2 regions of the Brevibacillus sp. NSP2.1 genome follow, and region 2 is predicted to be linked to the other one. Evidence: a T-box and tRNA genes for the amino acid it is inferred to sense, from the RefSeq annotation. Region 2 holds a T-box; the other holds one or more tRNA genes.

Region 1 (7,199 bases), 580 kb from region 2:
AAGCTTGCCGGCCTTTACGAAGTACTTCCGGGCAAAAGCAAAGCTGCTCGGACACGAAAACGGCTTGCCGTTCTACGACCTGTTTGCTCCGGTAGGCGAAGCCGACATGCGCTTTACGTATCAGGAAGCGCGCGACTTTATTGTCAAGCACTTTGGTAGCTTTAGCGAAAAGCTGGCGAATTATGCCGCCCGCGCTTTTGACAACCAGTGGATTGACGCCGAGACTCGCGAAGGCAAGCGCGGCGGAGCGTTTTGCTACAACCTGCACATGGTCGGGGAGAGCCGGATCATGGCGAACTACACAGGCAGCTACAACGACGTCAGCACGTTGGCACACGAGCTGGGACACGGCTACCATGGCGAATGTCTCGTGCAGGAAGCGTTCTACAACAGCGATTACCCGATGCCGATCGCGGAAACCGCGTCGATTTTGTGTGAGACGATCATTGCCAAGGCCGCTTTGGCCCAGGCGACCCCAGAGGAAGCCTTTTCCATTCTGGAAAACGACATCTCCGGCGCAAGCCAGGTCATTGTCGATATTTACAGCCGCTACCTGTTTGAAACGGCCGTCTTTGCCCGCCGCGCAGAAGGCTCCCTGTCTGTCAACGAGCTGAAGGAACTGATGCTGCAAGCGCAAAAGGACGCCTACGGAGAGGGGCTTGACCATGCTGTGCTGCACCCGTACATGTGGGTGTGCAAGCCGCATTACTACAGTGCCGATTTCAACTTCTACAACTTCCCGTACGCCTTTGGCTTGCTGTTCGCAAAAGGCTTGTACGCCGAGTACGTGAAGCGCGGCGAAGCGTTTGTCCAGCAGTATGACGAGCTTTTGTCTGTCACAGGCAAAATGAGCATTGCCGATGTGGCCGCGATCATGGACGTCGACGTGCGCTCGGTTGACTTCTGGCGCAACTCGCTTGCGCTGATTGCCAAAGATATTGATACGTTTGTGGAGCTGGCCGCTGCGCGTGCGTAAAGCCCACAGCCCACAGGAAAAAACGTCCGATCGTCATGTCGGGCGTTTTTTTTGCGCATAGCAACGAACCGACCGGGAGAAAGTAAGAAAAAACAAATGAGGTGATTACGTGGTAAACGGATTGCAGTTACTCGACCTACTACGGGAAACAGAGAACAAAATGCTGCATCTACATAGAGCCATAGACAGAGTCAGCAGCGAACCTGATTTCAAAGAGTCGGTCAGCGTTCTCACCGTAGTTGTGCGCGATTACCAGCTTCAGCTCGACAAGATGAAGCAGGCCTTGGGCAAAATCGAAATTGGGGCCAACCAGACACCTCCCCAGGCCGGACACAACACGGAAATTCATTGATCCGAACTCACAGGAAAACAGCCCACAACCTGGTGACAGGTGTGGGCCGTTTTTTCGGGGGATTGCTACTGGAATTCGGCGTAGCGCTTGACGCCGTAGAACGGATACAGCTTGTGCATGTACTCCACCTTGCCGTAGCGAACGTCTTCGCCGTTTGCATGGACGATGGTGCCATTGCCCAAGTAGATCGCTACGTGGGACACGCGTCCTTTTCCGAGCGAATCGTAAAACAGCAGGTCGCCCGGCTGCGCTTGCTCGAGCGGAATGGATACGCCCCCGCGGAATTGATCCTCGGATGTACGCGGAAGTGTAACCCCGAGGCGGCTAAATACGTATGAAGTAAAGCCGCTGCAATCAAATCCGTCCGGTGTGGTTCCTCCGAGCACATACGGAGTTTTGAGCAGTGGTTCAAAGATCGATTCGAGACGGTGCAGGCTTGCGGAATCGACATCGCCTGCGAACGCAACGTCAGGGGCGAGCTTTGGACTCAAGTAAGCGGAGAAGACGTAGGCTTCATCATCTTCGAACTCGATTTTGGTCCACTCGCTGCCAGTCTCGACGACTTCAACCACGTCACCGAACTTCAGCTTGCCTAAAATTCTCGCATCCGTCGACGCTTTTTTGCGCACATTCAGCACGTCTACCGTTACGCGCGCTTTTTCGCCAGCCGTCAGTTCTTCCGGCTCGTTGTTGGCGGAGTCAATCGAGGCGGCTACGACATCGAGAGGGACGTCGGCTGCACCGCCTGTCGACAGGCTGCCTTCAGGCAAGGACAAAGTCTGGCCAATCGACAGTTGATCGCTTTTCAGTTGGTTCACTTGCATGAGCTGGCTGACCGTAGTCTGGTGCTCACGGGCAATTTTGCTCAACGTGTCCCCTGCTGATACTACATACACTCCAGAGGCGGCGTGAGCAGCAGTAGGCAGCAGAGTGAAGAGGGCGAGGGAGGTGAGTAGCTTCGAAGTAAGTTTCATATCATCGTCTCCACCAATCTACTATTTTCTGCATATCTAGATAAAATTCTAGCGGATTTTCAATGGTAAATCTATGAAAAAATGATGTAGAAAAAAAGATTTCAAAAACTATTGCAAAGTTGGTAGAAGACATGCTATATTACAGAAGTGCCCACGAGAGTGAGCAAAAGTTGGAAATAAACCACATGGAGCTGTGGTGAAGTTGGAGTTCACGCCGGTCTGTCACACCGGAGGTCGCGGGTTCGAGTCCCGTCAGCTCCGCCATTCTTCGATACACGAATGGCGAATATTATCTATGCCGGTGTAGCTCAATTGGTAGAGCACCTGACTTGTAATCAGGGGGTTGTGGGTTCGATTCCTATCGCCGGCACCACGTTTTCATTTGCGGTCGTGGCGGAATTGGCAGACGCGCTAGATTCAGGTTCTAGTGGTGGCAACACCGTGGAGGTTCAAGTCCTCTCGACCGCACCATACCAGTAAACGACAGGCTTTTGGGCTGCTTTTTCCGGCAGAACAAAAGCCTTTTTGCTATTCATGATCTGGATTAGGCTGACACTGCTGGCAGCGGCAGGCTTGTCCCGCTTCCAGCTACACGCAAGCGAGCGGCTGCGACTCCGGCCGCCCCGCCGCCTGGGAGACGGGCGTGAGCTTCGTCGAATACCTGGGCCGGGTCCGAATCCGCAAAGGCCAGGAGCTGCTCCAGTTGTCGGACAAAGATTTGCATCTGATTGCGCAGGAAACCGGGTTTGCCAACGATTATTATTTCAGCCGAAAGTTTAAGCAGATTGTGGGCGTTCCGCTGACGGTGTACAGAAAGCAGCCGAAACGAATCGCCGTCCTGATGCCGCACGCCACAGTATGCCTGCTGGCCTGGGGATCGTCCCGGTGTTTGGCGTCGTCGGCTTGTGGATGGAGCCGTGGCTGACTGCTCATTACCGGGAGCGGCTCGACTGCTCAGGTTTCAGGCAAGGGGAGTGGTACAGCGACAAAACCGTCCAGTGGCTCGCGGCGAATCCGCCCGACCTCATCATGGTGTATCGGGAAGAGTACACCGAGAGCTTGTGGGAGATCGCCCCGGTGTTCACGATTCCCGAGGAATGCAGCGATTGGCGGGAGGAACTGCTCGTGCTCGCGGCAGCCGTGGGGCGTCGCGAACAGGCAGAACGCTGGCTCCTGCTGTTTGACGAAAGAGCTTTGGCGGTAAAAAACAAGCTGGTCGTCCAGCGTGCCCGAGGCGAGACGTTTTTGATCGTGAAAATCGTCTCGGGCAAATGCTACGTTTACGGCAACATGACGAGCATGGGCGGGTGTCTGATATACGATGTGCTGGGCTTGCAGCCGCCGACTGCCGTGCAGCGGAACATGATCGAAAAAGGGCTGCTGAACATACACGTCCCGCTGGACGATCTGCCCGATTACTCCGCCGATCACATTTTTTTGTTCCTCTATCATTCGCATTGGCCCGCCGCCGAGTGCGAGGTATTGGAGTCGAGCGTGTGGCGCGGTCTGCCGGCAGTAAAAAACGGCCGCGTGTACGAGCCGGACCCGAATGTTTTTTACGGGTACGATCCTTTGGCGATGGAGAAGCAATTGGACTGGCTGGAGGAAAATGGTCCAGTCACATTTCGGCTGAATTTTCGTCATTTGTCTGCATGGACAAACTTTCTGCCCTCTTGATACGCTTGATTCGATAATAATTCTCATGAATGCGACCGCGACACTTGTTCATCCGAACGGAAAAGAGCTTGCCGTGCTCGGCGACAACTTCGGGCGGGGCGGGGAAGCGATCTACCATGCGATCGGCTTCAAGGCCAATGAGCGGGTGCAGCGTGAAGTGATCGACAGCGGCGCACAGTACCAGGCGATTTCGCTTGAGCTGCTCCAAGAATACGCCGACGCAGACATCGTGTTTCTCTGCTCATGGGACCAAACGACCGAGGAAGAGCTGAAGGCGGTTGTCGATAGCGGAGTGTGGAGGCAGCTTCCGGCTGTCCGGGAGAATCGCGTCATCGTCCTCGATTACAAAACCTTTTTCTACTTTGACCCGATATCCGTCCTCGGCCAGATCGAGGCGTTGGCCGACGTGATCGAGCGGCACAACGGGGCGAAACAGAAGCAGTGAGGTCCGAGGTTTCTGGCACGATGGGGGGGCGGGCCAGTCCTAGAAATTTCTTTGACATGTCTAGTCTTTATGATACAATAGCAAAGGCGATTGAGATTTGAACAGTCGTGATTGTTCCAACATTCGCATTCTCTAACAGATTGCCTGGACGCGTTCCAGGTTTTTTTATATGCTTTTCAGCTTGGAGCGGCATGAATGAAAAGAACCTGGCAAAACTGCCCAGGTTCTTTTTGATTGCGCCTAAAAAGACACGATGATATAATCAGAGCACACGAGTGTACTCAATTTTATGGTTAGTGGTATCTCATTTTACACTTTAATTGTATCACCCGCACAAACACCTGTCAAATGCTTTTTCACAATGGAATGGTTAGGGGAGATCGGAATGAGTGCTTTGGTCCTCGGTTTTCAGGAAATGGAAAAAACAGCGCGGTTGCTCGTTGGCGGCAAAGGGATCAATCTGGGGGAGCTATCGAAAATCCCCGGCATACAAGTCCCGGAAGGATTTTGTGTGACCACAGCGGGCTATCAAAAAGCCATCGAACAAAACGAGACGTATCATGCTTTGCTGGATCGACTGGCGAGGCTGAGCGCAGAAGACCGGGAGCCAATTGGTGAAATCAGCAGGCAGCTTCGGCAAATTATCAGGGAAGCCGAAATTCCCGCCGATGTGGTCGAAGCCGTGACGCACTATCTCTCCCGCTTTGGAGCGGAACACGCTTATGCCGTGCGCTCGAGTGCGACTGCGGAAGATTTGCCGCACGCTTCTTTTGCTGGTCAACAGGACACCTATTTGAACATCATCGGCATAGAAGCCATTTTGCAGCATATGAGCCAATGCTGGGCGTCGCTGTTTACGGATCGCGCGGTCATTTACCGGATGCAAAACGGATTTGACCACCGCCATGTTTCTTTATCCGTCATCGTACAAAGGATGGTTTTCCCTCACGCTTCCGGGATTTTGTTTACCGCCGACCCGATTACAGCCAACCGGAAGCTGCTGTCTATCGACGCCAGTTTTGGACTTGGCGAAGCACTCGTCTCTGGCCTCGTATCCGCCGATTGTTATCGAGTAAAGGACGGGGACATCGTCGACAAAAGGATCGCAACCAAAACGTTGGCGATTTACGGACGAAAAGAAGGCGGGACGCAGACGGAGCAGATCGAGCCTGAGCGGCAAAAGGCGCAAACTCTTACCGACCCGCAAATTTTGCAACTGGCACGCATCGGCAGACAGATCGAAGCTTATTTGGGCTGCCCGCAAGATATCGAATGGTGTTTGGCTGACGATACGTTTTACATTGTCCAGAGCCGTCCGATTACGACTTTGTACCCCATCCCGGAAGCGAACGATCAAGACAATCACGTCTACGTATCGGTGGGCCACCAGCAAATGATGACCGACCCGATGAAGCCTTTGGGCATGTCTGTTTTTCTGTTGACGACGAATGCCCCCATGCACAAAGCCGGTGGCAGGCTGTTTGTCGATGTGACAAAGATGCTCGCTACACCTGACAGCAGGCAAATGCTGATAAATACATTGGGACAATCCGACCCGCTCATAAAAGACGCGCTGCTGACGATCATCGAGCGAGATTTTATCCGATTGTCACCAACAGATGACAAAGAACAGTCCCCCGGCAACAGCAATCCAGATAGGCTGCCCGCCAGTTTGGAAACACCGATCGAAGACGATCCGGCCATCGTCGCTGAGTTGATTGCGCGCAATCAAAACGCGCTCGAACAGGTAAAGCAAACCATCCAAACGAAATCCGGGCCTGATTTGTTTTCCTTTATTCTCGAAGACATCCAGCAGTTAAAGCAGGTGTTATTTGTCCCGAAAAACTTGGGCGTGATTATGGCTGCGCTGAATGCTTCGGCATGGATCAACGAAAAAATGAACGAGTGGCTGGGTGAAAAAAACGTAGCAGACACGCTTTCCCAATCGGTGCCAAACAACATTACGTCGGAAATGGGGCTGGCGCTCCTTGATGTTGCTGATGCGATTCGCCCTTATCCAAAGGTCATTGACTATTTGCAGCACGCACAAGCAGATCACTTTTGGGAGGAACTGCTCAAACTGGATGGCGGACAGGAAGCGCATGACGCGATCCAGGCGTATCTCGAAAAATACGGAATGCGCTGTGCCGGAGAAATTGATCTGACGAGAACGCGTTGGAGTGAAAACCCGCTCACGCTCGTCCCCATGATTTTGGGCAACATCAAAAACTTTGAGCCGAACGCTGGCAAGCGGAAATTTGAGCAAGGGCGACAGGAAGCGCTTAAAAAAGAACAAGAGATCATCGAGCGAGTAAAGCAATTGCCGGACGGGGAACAAAAAGCAAAAGAAACGAAACAAATGATCGACCGCATCCGAAACTTCATCGGTTATCGCGAATATCCCAAATACAGCATCGTGAATCGCTACTTCGTCTATAAGCAAGCTTTGCTGAAAGAAGCCGAACAACTCGTACAAGCGGGTGTTCTTCGCGAAAAAGAAGACGTGTACTATCTCACTTTGGAAGAGTTTCACGAAGTGGTGCGCACGAACAAGCTGGACCAGCAGGTCATCAGCCAACGAAAAGAAGACTACCAATTTTTCGAAAAGCTGACGCCGCCGCGTGTCATCACGTCTGATGGTGAAATCATTGCGGGCAAGTACAAGCGGGAAAGCTTGCCCGCCAATGCGCTTGCAGGTCTTGCTGTTTCTGCCGGAGTGATCGAGGGGCGGGCGCGTGTCATTTTACACATGGAAGAGGCGAACCTGGAAGAAGG
Region 2 (7,199 bases):
AAGGTCGCGATCATGCCGATGCTCGATGAAATTGATCCGCTGGCGAAGCGAATCGGCGCCGTCAATACCGTGGTGAGCAAAGATGGCAGGCTGATCGGCTACAATACAGATGGCATGGGCTACGTCCGCTCCCTTGTGGAAGAGACGGGAATCGTGCTGGACAAGCAAATTGTCACCATGATGGGCGCGGGCGGTGCTGCCCGTGCCGTTGCGTTTACGCTCGCCGAAAAAGGCGTAAAGGAAATCCGCATCATCAATCGCTCGCGGGAAAGAGCCGCCATGCTGGCCGAGCATGTAGGCACGATCGTTCCGACGCGAATCGTCGAGCAGGGCGAAGGCAAAGACGCGATCGCGGACTCTTCGCTTTTGATTAATACGACGTCCATCGGAATGCTGCCAAACGTGCAGGACACCCCGGTGCCAGCAGACTGGCTTCACTCCGGGCTGATTGTCAGCGACCTGATTTACAACCCGCTGGAGACAAGACTGCTCCGCGAAGCGCAGGCGATCGGCGCGACTGTTCACTCCGGCGTCGGCATGTTTGTGAACCAGGGCGCCCTTGCTTTTGAGCTGTGGACGGGAACCGACGCACCGACGGAAGTCATGCGCGAAGTCGTCTTGCAGCAACTGACGAAAACAACCTGATCGAACATGATTGCAGGAACTAAAGGAGGCATGCCGATGTTGACCGGCAAGCAAAAGCGCTTTTTGCGCGCAGAAGCTCATCATCTCACCCCGATTTTCCAGGTAGGAAAAGGCGGCGTTAACGAAAATATGATTACCCAGATCAAGGAAGCGCTGGAAGTGCGCGAGCTGATTAAAGTCGCGATTTTGCAAAACAACAGCGACGACAAGCATGAAGTAGCAGAAGAACTGGCAGCAGGTGCGGGTGCCGAGCTGGTGCAACTGATTGGCCATACGGTTGTCTTGTACAAAGAGTCCCGGGAGCACAAGACGATCAAGCTGCCGTAAGTGATCGAACACCATGAAGGACGCACGAAAAAAAGTCGGGATCATGGGCGGCACGTTTGATCCCATCCATTGCGGCCACTTGCTGGCGGCTGAACAGGCCAGAGAGCAGGCTGGACTTGACGAGGTCTGGTTTATGCCATCGCACATTCCGCCGCACAAGAGCAGGGAGGGGCTGACAGAGGCGCATCATCGCCTGCAAATGGTTCAGCTCGCCATAGCCGATCACGAGTCGTTTCGCGTGACGGATATCGAACTGGCCCGAAAAGGCCCCTCTTACACGTACGATACGATGGTTCTGCTCACGCAGCAGTTTCCTGATTGTCAGTTTTCTTTTATTATTGGGGGAGACATGGTAAAAATCTTGCCCAAATGGTACCAGTTCCAACAGTTGATCCGCATGGTACGCTTTATAGGTCTGGCGCGACCGGGCACGGAGTTGGAGCGGGAGGCGTGCGAGTACGTCACCTTCGTGGAGATGCCGGTCTGGGACATCTCTTCCACGTTAATCCGGGAAAAGGCGGCGGCGGGCAAAAGCATCCGCTATCTGGTACCTGATGCTGTGGAGCGTTATATAAAGGAGAACCGATTCTATGAAACTCTTGTCTAATCGGGAGGAACTGCTTGCGCGCATCCGGGCGCAAATGCACGAGAAGCGCTACAAGCATACTTTGGGGGTCGCCCAGTCTGCCCGCGAGCTTGCACAGCGATACGGCGCTGACCCTGACAAAGCCGAGCTTGCCGGACTTTTGCACGACTACTGCAAATGCTGGCCCGTGGAGAAAATGTTCGAAATTCTCGTTCGCCACGATATGCCGACAGAGCTGTTGGAAGGGGAAAAAGAGCTGTGGCACGCTTTTGCCGGGGCAATCGTCATTCAGAACGACCTGGGAGTGACGGACCCGGATATTTTGCAAGCCGTTCGCTACCATACGACAGGGCGAGCCGGGATGTCCCTGTTAGAAAAAGTGGTTTGTGTGGCAGACTATATAGAACCGAACCGGAATTTTCCTGGCGTGGAGCAGATTCGCACGCTGGCCGAGAAAGACATTGATGCCGCCCTGGCTCTCGCTTTGGGAGGCACGATCCAGTTTTTGATAGAAAAGCAGAAGACGGTCTATCCGCTGACGCTTACCGCTTATAACGATCTGGTATCCCGCAAAGGGAAAGAAGGAGGGTTTTGATGGTTAAAACAGTAGAAGAGTTGGCTCGCTTGGTAGTGAAGGCAGCAGAAGACAAAAAGGCAGAAAATCTGAAGGTGCTGGACATCAGCAAGCTTTCGGTGATTGCAGACTACTTCATGATCTGCCACGGAAACAACGAGCGTCAGGTGCAGGCGATCGTGCGCGAAATTCGCGATCAAGCCCACAAAAACGGTTTTGACGTTCGCGGCATTGAAGGCGCGGATGAGGGACGCTGGGTGCTCGTCGACCTCGGCGATATCGTGATTCACGTCTTCCACCGCGAAGATCGCGAGTTTTACAATCTGGAGCGACTTTGGAAGGATGCAGAAGAAGTGTCCTTCGCTGCGCAAGGGTAAAAACGGATGGCGTACGCACACATGGCCGCAGTTTACGACAGGCTGATGGCGGACACCCCCTACGATCAATGGCTGGACTGGGTCGAGCGCACCTGGCAAAAGGGAGAGGCCCCAAAACGAGTCATTGATCTGGGCTGCGGGACGGGATCGATTGCGATTCCGCTGGCCAAGCGCGGCTATCGGGTCACGGGCGTCGATCTGTCCGCCGAGATGCTGGCGATTGCCTACGACAAAATGCGGCAGGAGCAAGTAGAGGTGGCGTGGGTCGAGCAGGATATGCGCGAGCTTTCCTTGCCGGAGGCGGACGCGGTCATTTCCTTGTGCGACTCTCTCAGCTACCTGACAGAAGAAGCGGACGTGCAGGAGACGTTTCGGCGCGTCTTCGCTCACCTTGCTCCCGGGGGAAGCTTTTTGTTCGATGTGCACAGCCCGTACAAAATGCTGCATATTTTCGGCGACGAGACATTCACCTACGTCGACGATGAGGTTTCGTACATTTGGCAATGTTTTTGCGATCCGCTGCGCCTGGAGGTAGAGCACCAGCTCACCTTTTTCGTCCGCCAGCCAAACGGCTTGTACGAGCGGCTGGAGGAGGAGCATTGGCAAAGAGCCTACCAGCCGGTCCAACTGATGCGCTGGCTGGCCGACGCGGGCTTCACGGACATCGTCATTACGGCAGACTATTCGGATTTGCCGCCGCAGGAAGCGAGCGAACGCTTATTTTTTGCCGCTCGCAAGCCGTAGGGTTTGACACGGTTGGTTTATATTGACTATAATGGCGTTATAACTACAAATTTCGACGCGTTTAAGAGGAATAGTAGGAATATGCCCCGCGCATACAGAGAGTTGACGGCAGGTGCAAGTCAACCCGGGACTATCTGAACTCGCCTCCCAGCACTTGCCCCGAAGGCCATGTGTACATGGTTGCGTAAGGGCAGGCGGCTCATCCCCGTTACGGATTTCAAGTGGGTGAATGCTTTTTCATTCGCCAATCTGGGTGGTACCGCGGGAATATAAACAAACCTCTCGTCCCTTTCGTAGAACGACTGGGGACGTGGGGTTTTCTTTATACTGGACCGGAATGTACAGATTCTTATCCGGTATAAGTGCAACGAAGGCTACGCCAATGGCTCGGTGTAGCCGAGTTTTCATTTTTTACCTATTTCAAGATGGGAGTGCTCTACCATGGTTTTCAGTCATCGTGATGTTGAAAAAAAGTGGCAACAATACTGGGAGCAAAACAAGACCTTCAAAACTTCTGAGGACCCGAACAAGAAAAAGTTTTACGCACTCGATATGTTCCCGTATCCATCTGGTGCCGGGCTGCACGTCGGACACCCGGAAGGCTATACGGCTACCGATATTTTGTCCCGCATGAAGCGGATGCAAGGCTACAACGTGCTCCATCCAATGGGCTGGGATGCGTTTGGCTTGCCAGCCGAGCAGTACGCGCTCGATACGGGGAATGACCCTGCGGAGTTCACAGAAAAAAACATCAACACGTTCCGCCGCCAAATCAAGTCGCTCGGCTTCTCCTACGACTGGGACAGAGAGATCAACACGACCGATCCGCACTACTACAAATGGACCCAGTGGATTTTTACGAAGCTGTATGAGCACGGCCTGGCCTACGTTGACGAAGTAGCCGTGAACTGGTGCCCGGCGCTGGGAACCGTTCTGGCCAACGAAGAAGTCATTGACGGCAAAAGCGAGCGCGGCGGCCATCCGGTCGAACGCCGCCCGATGAAACAATGGGTATTGAAAATTACCGCGTATGCGGAAAGACTGCTCGAAGACCTGGAAGAGCTGGACTGGCCGGAGAGCATCAAGGAAATGCAGCGCAACTGGATCGGCCGTTCCGAAGGGGCAGAGGTTACGTTTGCCATTGAGGGACACGACCAGACCTTTACTGTCTTCACGACCCGCCCGGATACGCTCTACGGCGCCACCTACACGGTACTCGCTCCCGAGCACAAGCTGGTGGAACAGATTACGACGCCAGAGCAGAGAGCAGCGGTAGAAGCTTACCTGGAGCAGACGAAGCACAAAAGCGATCTGGAGCGTACCGACCTGGCGAAAGAAAAGACAGGGGTATTCACAGGCGCCTATGCGATCAACCCGGTTAACGGCGAACGTCTGCCGATCTGGATTGCCGATTACGTGCTGATTAGCTACGGAACAGGCTCGATCATGGCTGTACCGGCGCACGATGAGCGCGACTACGAGTTCGCCAAGACGTTTGATCTGCCAATCAAAGCGGTCATCGCAGGCGGAGACATTTCCAAGGAAGCGTACACAGGCGACGGAGAACACATCAACTCCGGCATGCTCGATGGCCTGAACAAAGAACAGGCGATCAACAAAATGATCGAATGGCTGGAGAAAGAAGGCAAAGGCAGCCGCAAAGTGACCTACCGTCTGCGCGACTGGCTGTTCAGCCGTCAACGCTACTGGGGCGAGCCAATTCCAATCCTGCATCTGGAAGACGGTACAATGAAAACTGTGCCAGAATCCGAATTGCCGATCATGCTGCCTAAAACAAAAGAAATCAAGCCGTCCGGCACAGGCGAATCGCCGCTCGCCAACATCACCGACTGGCTGAACACCGTCGATCCGGAAACCGGCAAGAAAGCGCGCCGCGAGACGAACACCATGCCGCAATGGGCGGGCAGTTGCTGGTACTTCCTGCGCTTTATCGACCCGCACAACGACAAAGCTTTGGCCGATCCGGAAAAGCTGAAACAATGGCTGCCAGTCGACATCTACATCGGCGGTGCAGAGCACGCTGTATTGCACTTGCTCTACTCCCGCTTCTGGCACAAATTCCTGTACGACATCGGCGTCGTGCCAACCAAGGAGCCATTCCAGAAGCTGTTTAACCAAGGCATGATCCTCGGTGAAAACAACGAAAAAATGAGCAAGTCCAAAGGCAACGTCGTCAACCCGGACGATATCGTCAACAGCCATGGTGCCGACACGCTCCGCCTGTACGAAATGTTCATGGGGCCGCTGGATGCATCCATCGCCTGGTCGACAAAAGGTCTAGATGGCGCGCGCCGCTTCCTGGACCGCGTGTACCGCCTGTTCGTTCAAGACAACGGCGAGCTGAACCCGAAAATCGTCGATACGAACAAACCGACCAGCATGGAGCGCGTCTACCATCAAACCGTGAAAAAAGTGACGGAAGACTACGAGGGCCTGCGCTTCAATACAGGGATCTCCCAGTTGATGGTATTCGTCAACGAAGCGTACAAAGCAGACGTCCTGCCGAAAAAATACATGGAAGACTTCGTGAAAATGCTGTCCCCGATCGCCCCGCACTTGGGTGAGGAACTGTGGGAGAAACTCGGCCACAACGATACAATCGCTTACGAGCCATGGCCAACCTACGACGAGTCGAAGCTGGTCGAGGACGAAGTGGAAATCGTCATCCAGATCAACGGCAAAAACAAGGAAAAAATGCTCATTGCCTCCGACTCGACCAAGGAACAAATCGAGGAGCTGGCACTCGGCAACGAGCTGATTAAGGAACTGATCGAAGGCAAGACAATCGTCAAAATCATCGCCGTGCCTGGCAAGCTGGTTAATATTGTGGTTCGTTAGTCGGATTAGACGCACGATCCAGAAGGCGGGCCAGATAAACGACTCGCTAGTCGCACGAAAAGCGTCTATCGCTCACCGTCGGCTTGTCATCCTCTCGTGATGGCAAGCGGGTGAGAGGTGAAAGGAAAAAGGAGTGGAGCCTGTTTGAATAACAGGTTTCCGCTCCTTTTTTCGTACTGCCAGTTTTCTGATACTGACAGCGTGCTTGTCGTCGCTCTGCAAGGCTCGCAACTGCAAGCAACCCACGCTCTCGCAGCTACTGCGGCTGTTCGTTCAAATAACGGTCGAGCAGTTCCTGATCCTTGGCGAACTTCGCGCGCGTGCGCCGGAATACCTCTGCAAAAATGCCGGGCAGCTTGCTTTGCAAAGGAATCAGCCCTTCGCCGGTGATTCCTCCGGGGACGCAGACGCGCTGCTGCAAGGAAGGGAGCGTGAATTTTTCTTCGCGCAACAGATCGGCCACCCCGATCAGCATCTGCGAGGTCAAATAAGTAGCGGCTTCTGTCGAGATGCCTGTCTCTTCGACGGCATCCTGAATCATCTGCTGCAAAATATAGCTCAAAAAGGCAGGGCCGCAACTGGCGATGTCGGAAGTGATTCGCAAGAAAGGCGCGGTGATCTCGACAGGCGTGCTGATGTGGGCAAACAGGTTGCGAATATAATGGCGCTGCTCTTCGTCGACGCGCGCACCGAATTCGCACAGGCTCACGCCGCTCTGCGCCGCGTTGGTAATGCTCGGAACGACCCGGGCGATGGCGCAAGGTACTTTTGACTCAAGATGCTCCAGCTTGATCGGACTGGTGATCGTGACGATAAGCTGTTCCGCCGTCAGGACAGGGGCGAGTTGCTCGAGCAGCACGCTGTACTCCAGCGGCTTGACGCACAGCAGGATCATGTCGGCTTCTCTGGCCAAATCCACATTGCTATGGGCGACCGCCAGCCCGCCAAGCCGCTTAGCGAGCTGTTCGGCTTTTTCGATCGTGCGGTTGCTGATGATGATCTGGCTGGGAGACAGCGCTTTGGCGGACAGCAATGCTTCAATCAAGATACTGCCCATGCTGCCCGTACCAATGAACCCGATTTTATC

The links. The T-box of region 2 lies ahead of leuS (leucine--tRNA ligase). A T-box ahead of a tRNA ligase gene usually reads a tRNA of that ligase, here a tRNA-Leu.
Region 1: it encodes a tRNA-Leu, which carries the amino acid that the T-box ahead of leuS (leucine--tRNA ligase) is inferred to sense. The anticodon was not compared.

The regions. Positions count from the first base shown of each region.
Region 1 covers NZ_CP048274.1:3,101,610-3,108,808, reverse strand. The annotation lists gene M655_RS14935 (M3 family oligoendopeptidase) at 1-976, shown strand, start outside; gene M655_RS14930 (hypothetical protein) at 1,086-1,328, shown strand; gene M655_RS14925 (C40 family peptidase) at 1,394-2,302, opposite strand; tRNA gene M655_RS14920 (tRNA-Asp) at 2,490-2,566, shown strand; tRNA gene M655_RS14915 (tRNA-Thr) at 2,600-2,675, shown strand; tRNA gene M655_RS14910 (tRNA-Leu) at 2,687-2,773, shown strand; gene M655_RS14905 (helix-turn-helix domain-containing protein) at 2,946-3,227, shown strand; gene M655_RS14900 (ABC transporter substrate-binding protein) at 3,188-3,979, shown strand; gene M655_RS14895 (ABC transporter substrate-binding protein) at 4,005-4,424, shown strand; gene ppsA (phosphoenolpyruvate synthase) at 4,810-7,199, shown strand, end outside.
Region 2 covers NZ_CP048274.1:3,682,602-3,689,800, reverse strand. The annotation lists gene M655_RS17920 (shikimate dehydrogenase) at 1-645, shown strand, start outside; gene yhbY (ribosome assembly RNA-binding protein YhbY) at 682-972, shown strand; gene M655_RS17910 (nicotinate-nucleotide adenylyltransferase) at 986-1,579, shown strand; gene yqeK (bis(5'-nucleosyl)-tetraphosphatase (symmetrical) YqeK) at 1,563-2,153, shown strand; gene rsfS (ribosome silencing factor) at 2,153-2,509, shown strand; gene M655_RS17895 (class I SAM-dependent DNA methyltransferase) at 2,516-3,253, shown strand; T-box leader at 3,305-3,546, shown strand; gene leuS (leucine--tRNA ligase) at 3,695-6,112, shown strand; gene comER (late competence protein ComER) at 6,369-7,199, opposite strand, start outside.